Regions from separate parts of the Mesorhizobium quangtriensis genome, predicted to be linked through region 1. Evidence: predicted binding sites of a transcription regulator. Region 1 holds the regulator's gene; the other holds the start of a gene.
What was found. Region 1 encodes PhoB, which activates phosphate uptake and scavenging genes when phosphate is short. Its sites were predicted from a motif close to TGTCATNNANCTGTCAT; they were not measured.
Positions count from the first base shown of each region.

Region 2: a site for PhoB is predicted at 1,469-1,485, ahead of ABMA32_RS18820 (UDP-2,3-diacylglucosamine diphosphatase). Genes of this name have one in related genera too.

Region 1 covers NZ_JBEBMF010000002.1:1,019,024-1,022,436, reverse strand. The annotation lists gene pstB (phosphate ABC transporter ATP-binding protein PstB) at 14-829, shown strand; gene phoU (phosphate signaling complex protein PhoU) at 876-1,583, shown strand; gene phoB (phosphate regulon transcriptional regulator PhoB) at 1,609-2,298, shown strand; gene ABMA32_RS13480 (ROK family protein) at 2,313-3,413, opposite strand, start outside.
Region 2 covers NZ_JBEBMF010000003.1:622,114-625,526, reverse strand. The annotation lists gene ABMA32_RS18825 (MFS transporter) at 1-324, opposite strand, end outside; gene ABMA32_RS18820 (UDP-2,3-diacylglucosamine diphosphatase) at 576-1,421, opposite strand; gene ABMA32_RS18815 (NADP-dependent malic enzyme) at 1,572-3,413, shown strand, end outside.

The sequences.
Region 1 (3,413 bases):
CGCAGTGGCGCGCATGCAGCCGGCGCAGTCCGGAGCCTTCTCCACCGTCCGTACGCCGGATGCGCATCCGCGCCCGGTCCGCGTGAAAGCGGAAGACGTGCGCGTCTTCTACGGACCCAAGCAGGCGCTCTTCAATGTCTCGATCGACATTCCCGAAAAGGCGGTAACCGCGTTCATCGGCCCGTCGGGCTGCGGAAAGTCGACCTTCCTGCGCTGCATCAACCGCATGAACGACACGATCGAAGGCGCACGCATCGAAGGCAAGATTTCCCTCGACGGCAACGACCTCTACGATCCGAAACTCGACGTGGTGGAACTGCGCGCCCGCATCGGGATGGTTTTCCAGAAGCCGAACCCGTTCCCGAAGACGATCTTCGAGAACGTCGCCTATGGCCCGCGCATCCACGGCCTGGCGCGCAACAAGACCGATCTCGAGGAGATCGTGGTGACCAGCCTCAAGAAGGCGTCGCTGTTCGAGGAAGTGAAGGATCGCCTGCACGAAGTCGGCACCGGCCTTTCCGGCGGCCAGCAGCAGCGGCTGTGCATCGCGCGCACCATCGCGGTGTCGCCGGAAGTGATCCTGATGGACGAGCCTTGCTCGGCCCTCGACCCGATCGCCACGGCCAAGGTCGAGGAACTGATCGACGAGCTCAGGGAGAACTACACGATCGTGATCGTGACGCACTCCATGCAGCAGGCCGCGCGCGTTTCGCAGCGTACCGCGTTCTTCCATCTCGGCGTGCTGGTCGAGGAAGGCCCGACCGACCTGATCTTCACCAGCCCGAACGAGAAGCGCACCCAGGACTACATCACCGGCCGCTTCGGCTGAGCCGAACCGTCGTCGCAGAACACCCGGAACCCGAAAGGCTCCTCCCATGGGCGAACACACCGTTACCTCCTTCGACGAGGAACTCGACCACATCCAGCGGCTGGTTCGCGATATGAGCGACCTCGCTGGCTCGATGGTCGGCGATGCGATCCGCGCGCTTTTGGCTTCCGACAATGCGCTGGCGCAGCGCGTTATCTCCGACGACGTCATCATGGACGCCCGCCAGCGTGAGCTCGACGACCGCTCGATCGCGTTGATCGCGAAGCGCCAGCCCATGGCGCAGGATTTGCGCGCAGTGGTCGGCGCCATCCGCATGGCCGGCGACCTCGAACGGATTGGCGATCTCGCCAAAAACGTTGCCAAGCGGGTCAGTGCCGTCGGCCATGGCGCGACGCCGCGCAACCTCGCCTATGGCATCGAGGACATGTCGCAACTGGTGCTGGATCAGGTTCGCCGCGTCATAGATCGTTATGCCGACCGCGACGCGGAAGGCCTGCGCGCGCTACGCGCCGACGACGAGAAGGTCGACGTGAAATACACGGCGGTCTTCCGCGAGTTGCTGACCTACATGATGGAAGACCCGCGCAACATCACGGCGTGCACACATCTGCTGTTCTGCGCCAAGAATCTGGAGCGGATCGGCGACCATGTGACGAACATCGCCGAAAATGCATACTATGTGGTGACGGGCGAACAGTTGCCGGTCAATCGCCCTAAGATTGACGAGACGCAGCTCTCGGCTCTGGCGGAATAAGGCCCGGACGGCAGGAGATCGACGGATGATTGCGCCGAAGATCATGGTGGTGGAAGACGAGGAGCCGCTCGGCGTGCTCCTGCGCTACAACCTCGAAGCCGAAGGCTATCAGGTCGAGATCGTTACGCGCGGCGACGAGGCCGAGGTCAGGTTGCAGGAACATGTGCCCGACCTCCTCGTGCTCGACTGGATGATCCCCGGCATTTCCGGAATCGAACTTTGCCGTAGGCTGCGTATGCGTCCCGAAACGCAGCGCCTGCCGGTCATCATGCTGACCGCGCGCGGCGAGGAGAGCGACCGCGTGCGCGGCCTTTCCACCGGCGCGGATGACTATCTGGTCAAGCCTTTCTCGACGCCCGAATTCATGGCGCGCGTGCGGGCGCTGCTGCGCCGCGCCAAGCCGGAAGTGCTCTCGTCCGTCCTCAAGGTCGGCGACATCATGCTCGATCGTGAGGCGCACCGCGTCTATCGCAAGAAGAATGAGATCCGGCTCGGCCCGACCGAGTTCCGCCTGCTCGAATTCATGATGCGCCATCCCGGCCGTGTCTTCTCGCGCAGCCAATTGCTCGACAATGTCTGGGGCGAGACGATCTATATCGACGAGCGCACCGTGGACGTGCACGTCGGCCGCCTGCGCAAGGCCGTCAACACCGGCCGCATGCCCGACGTGATCCGCACGATCCGCGGCGCGGGTTACGCGATCCGCGAGGACTGATCGTAAGGTCCTGCCTATGCGATGTCCGCTTGCAGAAGCGGGGACGCGGGATAGCCATCGGCAAAGATCTCCTGGTCGACATAGGTCAGCGCGCGCATGGCGCAGCCCTGCCTGATCAGCGGCAACTCGTCCGGGATCGTGTCGAACGCGATCGCGTCCGAGTGCTGGCCCCCTGCCGTTTCGGCGATCGCTGCGCGGATTGCCGGCTCCAGCAGGTCGAAGGCCGCAGCACCAGCGCCGACGAAGGCGATCGGAGCCGGGTCGATCAGCGCGAACAGGCTGCCGATGCCGTAGCCGATCGCCGTGCCTGCCTTGCGATAGGCTTCGCGTTCCGGCCCCTCGGCCGCGCGTGCCCGCTCGGCCAGTTGCTTCATGTCCTCGGGCTGTACGCCGTCTTCCGGTGTCGAGAGTTCGCTCTTGCCCTGCGCGTTGCGCCAGATCGCGTAGTCGCCAGCATAGGCTTCGATGCACCCGCGGCGGCCGCAACGGCAGAGCGCCCCGTCCGGACGGTGGATAACGTGACCGAACTCGCCTCCGGAAGATCGCGTTCCGGTGAAAAGGTTTCCTTTCAGCACCAACCCCATGCCGATACCGTGCGACAGCAGGATGGCGATGAAATCGGCGCGGTAGCGCGCCGGATCGCGCCAGCGAAGCGCCACCGCCATCATGTTGCAGTCGTTCTCGACTGTCGTCGGTATGCCGAGCTTGCGCTCCAGTATCTCGGCGAAGGGTACATCCTTGTGAGGCGTTATCGGTGACCAGAGCATGGTGCGCGCGTCTGCGTCGGTGATGCCCTGTATGGCGAGCACGATGCGCAGGGGGCGGGCGCGTCCCTCCATCCCGGCCGTCAGCCGGCAAAGCATCGCCACCAGTTCGGCAATCAGGTCGTCGCGCGAGATCGTCGCCGTCGCCAGCGTGCGGCTTTCCTCGGCGATGAGACCTCCCGAATAATTGATCGTCGCCGCTGACAGCTCGTTCAGCGACAGCACGGCGACGATGACCGTCGCGGCTTCGGGATTGAGCGACAGGCCCACCTGCGGCCTGCCGCGGCGGGCGTTGGCATGTTCGCCGGCCTTTGCCTCCGCCAGGATTCCTTCGTCGATCAGATCGGCTGA
Region 2 (3,413 bases), on a different contig from region 1:
CACGACGCCATAGCTTGCGGGCACGAAATAGCCGAGTGAAAGCGCCAACGAAGCCAGGCTGACGGCGACCAGGATGTTGGCGCGGTCCCTCGCCCGGTCGGCCATCGCCGAAATCACCGGCGTCGTGATCACGCGCACGAACATCGGCGCAGCAAGGATCACGCCGATCTGCTCCGCATTGAAGCCCTCCGCCTCCAGCCACAGCGGAAAATAGGGCAGATGGATGCCCAGCGAGGCAAAGATCGCGCCGTAGATAAGGGATATGCGCAGTTCGAAGCCTGGTGGCTTGATCCGTTGCTCAGGCTGCAGGGGCGGCAGTGACATGAAGGAAGGGCGCTCCGGCCGGTACCGCCCGGAATCGTCGCCGAGGGATTTGCCCGACTACCACGGCTTCCTTTTTCGCGGAACTGGCTGGACCAACCGTTGCCGGCGTTTGCGGCAGGCTTGCGCCACCGAGAACGCCAAGCCGTTCGCCGCGCGCGTCGGCGGGGCGGATTGTACGCTGCCTTGCTGACTCAGGATTGATGCGATGGTGCATCGCCGCCACATGTCGTTCTTCGATTGATCCTGGAGTCTCAGGCGGCTTCGACCGCCCGTCCGGTTGCCTTAGCCTGCACGCGTCCGTCAATCAGGACGGGAACGAACTTGTCGGCCGGAGTCGCCGTCTCAGACCGGACATGTGGCCATTGGATGATCTCCATGCGCCCGTCGAAATGCTCGACAACCGCGGTGCAGCTTTCGACCCAGTCACCGGTGTTGATGTAGCTGACGTCGCCAAACGTCTCCATCGCCGCGTGATGGATGTGGCCGCAGATGACGCCGTCGACCTCGGACCGGCGTGCTTCGTCGGTCAGCACCTCCTGGAACGCCCCGATGAAGTTCACGGCCTGCTTCACCTTCACCTTGGCCCATGAGGAGAGCGACCAGTAGGGAAGGCCCATCGCCCTTCGCACGCGGGCAACGACCCTGTTGGCGAACATGGCGAATTCGTAGGCGCGGTCGCCGAGATAGGCCAGCCAGCGCGCGTTCACGACCACCGTGTCGAACTGGTCGCCGTGGATGATCAGATAGCGCTTGCCGTCCGCGCCGACATGGATAGCGCGGTCGGCGACGACGATGCCGCCGAAATGGGTCCCCTGGAACATCCGCAGGAACTCATCGTGGTTGCCTGCGATGTAGGTGATGTTCACGCCCTTGCGGGCTTGGCGGAGCAGCTTCTGGACGACGTCGTTGTGGAGTTGCGGCCAATGCCAGGTGCGGCGCAGCCGCCAGCCATCGACGATGTCCCCGACCAGAAAGATGGTCTCCGCCTCGTGGTGGCGCAGGAAGTCGATTAGAAACTCGGCTTTCGCAGCCCTCGAACCGAGATGGACGTCTGAAATAAAGAGGGTCCGGTACTGCTGGGTGGCGTTGCTCTGCATCTCGGTCAGACCGTTGCGTCTGCGTTGCCTATGCCCAGATTCATGCAACAACAGTGTGACGACACGCCGCCGGGCCGCGCCGGGGCTTGGATTTGGTAACCGAACCGCTTTAGAACGCTGCACAAGCAATGCGGGGGCAAGGGACGCCTGATGGAAACCGACAAGCAGAAGAATGCGCGCCACGACCTCGATCAGGCCGCCCTTTTCTTTCACAAATATCCGACGCCGGGGAAACTGGAGATCCAGGCGACCAAGCCGCTCGGCAACCAGCGCGACCTGGCGCTCGCCTATTCGCCCGGCGTCGCCGCACCCTGCCTCGCCATCCGCGACGATCCGGCCGTTGCCGCCGACTACACCGGGAGGGCCAACCTCGTCGGCGTCGTCTCCAACGGTACTGCGGTGCTCGGTCTCGGCAACATCGGCCCCCTTGCCTCCAAGCCCGTGATGGAGGGCAAGGCCGTCCTGTTCAAGAAATTCGCCAACATCGACGTCTTCGACATCGAGATCGACGCGCCAGACATCGAGCACATGGTCAGCACCATCTCGGCGCTGGAGCCGACTTTCGGCGGCATCAACCTCGAAGACATAAAGGCGCCCGAGTGCTTTGAGGTCGAGGAACGTCTGAAGGCGAAGATGGGCATCCCAGTGTTCCACGACGACCAGCACGGCACCGCCATCATCGTCGGCGCGGCCGTGCTGAACGGGCTGGAACTTGCCGACAAGAAGCTTTCCGAGGTCAAGATCGTCACCTCCGGGGCCGGCGCGGCGGCCATTGCCTGCCTCAACCTGCTGGTGTCGCTCGGCGCGAAGGTCGAGAACATCTGGGTTACCGACCGCTTTGGCGTCGCCTACACGGGCCGCGTCGAGGAAATGGATCGCTGGAAGGATCCGTATGTCAAGGATACCCCGGCGCGGACGCTCGCCGACGTTATCGGCGGTGCCGACGTTTTCCTCGGTCTGTCGGCTGCCGGCGTGCTCAGTGCCGACCTGCTCAAGGACATGGCGGCAAAACCGCTCATCCTGGCGCTCGCGAACCCGACGCCGGAAATCATGCCCGACGCCGCCCGCGAGGCACGCCCCGACGCCATGATCTGCACCGGCCGCTCGGACTTTCCGAACCAGGTCAACAACGTGCTGTGCTTCCCCTACATCTTCCGTGGCGCGCTCGATTGCGGCGCGCGCGCCATCAACGAGGAGATGAAGATGGCCGCCGTGCGCGCCATCGCAGCGTTGGCGCGCGAGGAGCCTTCCGATGTCGCGGCGCGCGCATACGCCGAGGAGACGCCGACCTTCGGGCCGGATTTCCTGATCCCCTCGCCTTTCGATCCGCGCCTGATCCTGAGGATCGCGCCCGCCGTGGCGAAGGCTGCCTGCGACAGCGGCGTCGCCGCACGGCCGATCGAGGATTTCGATGCTTATGTCGACAAGCTGAACCGCTTCGTCTTCCGCTCGGGCCTCGTCATGAAGCCGGTCTTCTCGATTGCCAAGGCGGCGCAGGCCAAGCGCGTCATCTATGCCGACGGCGAGGACGAGCGTGTGCTGCGTGCCGCGCAGGTGGTGCTGGAGGAAGGAATAGCGCTGCCGACGCTGGTCGGCCGCCCGAACGTCATCGACGTCCGGCTCAAGCGCTACGGGCTGCGCATCCGCCCGGGCGTCGATTTCGAGCTGATCAACCCCGAGGATGATCCGCGCTACCGCGCCTATGTCGACCTGCTGATCGAGCTGATGGGCAGGCGCGGCGTCACGCAGGAAGCAGCCCGCCTTATGGTGCGCGGCAATCCGACCGTCATCGCGGCCCTGGCCGTCAAACGCGGCGACGCCGACGCCATGATCTGCGGCCTCGAAGGCCGTTTCGAGCGTCACCTGCGCAACGTCACGTTGATCATCGGCAAGCGCGAACTGGTGCGTGACCGCGACCTCTCGACGCTTTCCATGCTGATCACGCAGCGTGGCGTGATCTTTCTTACCGACACCTATGTCACAGTCGATCCC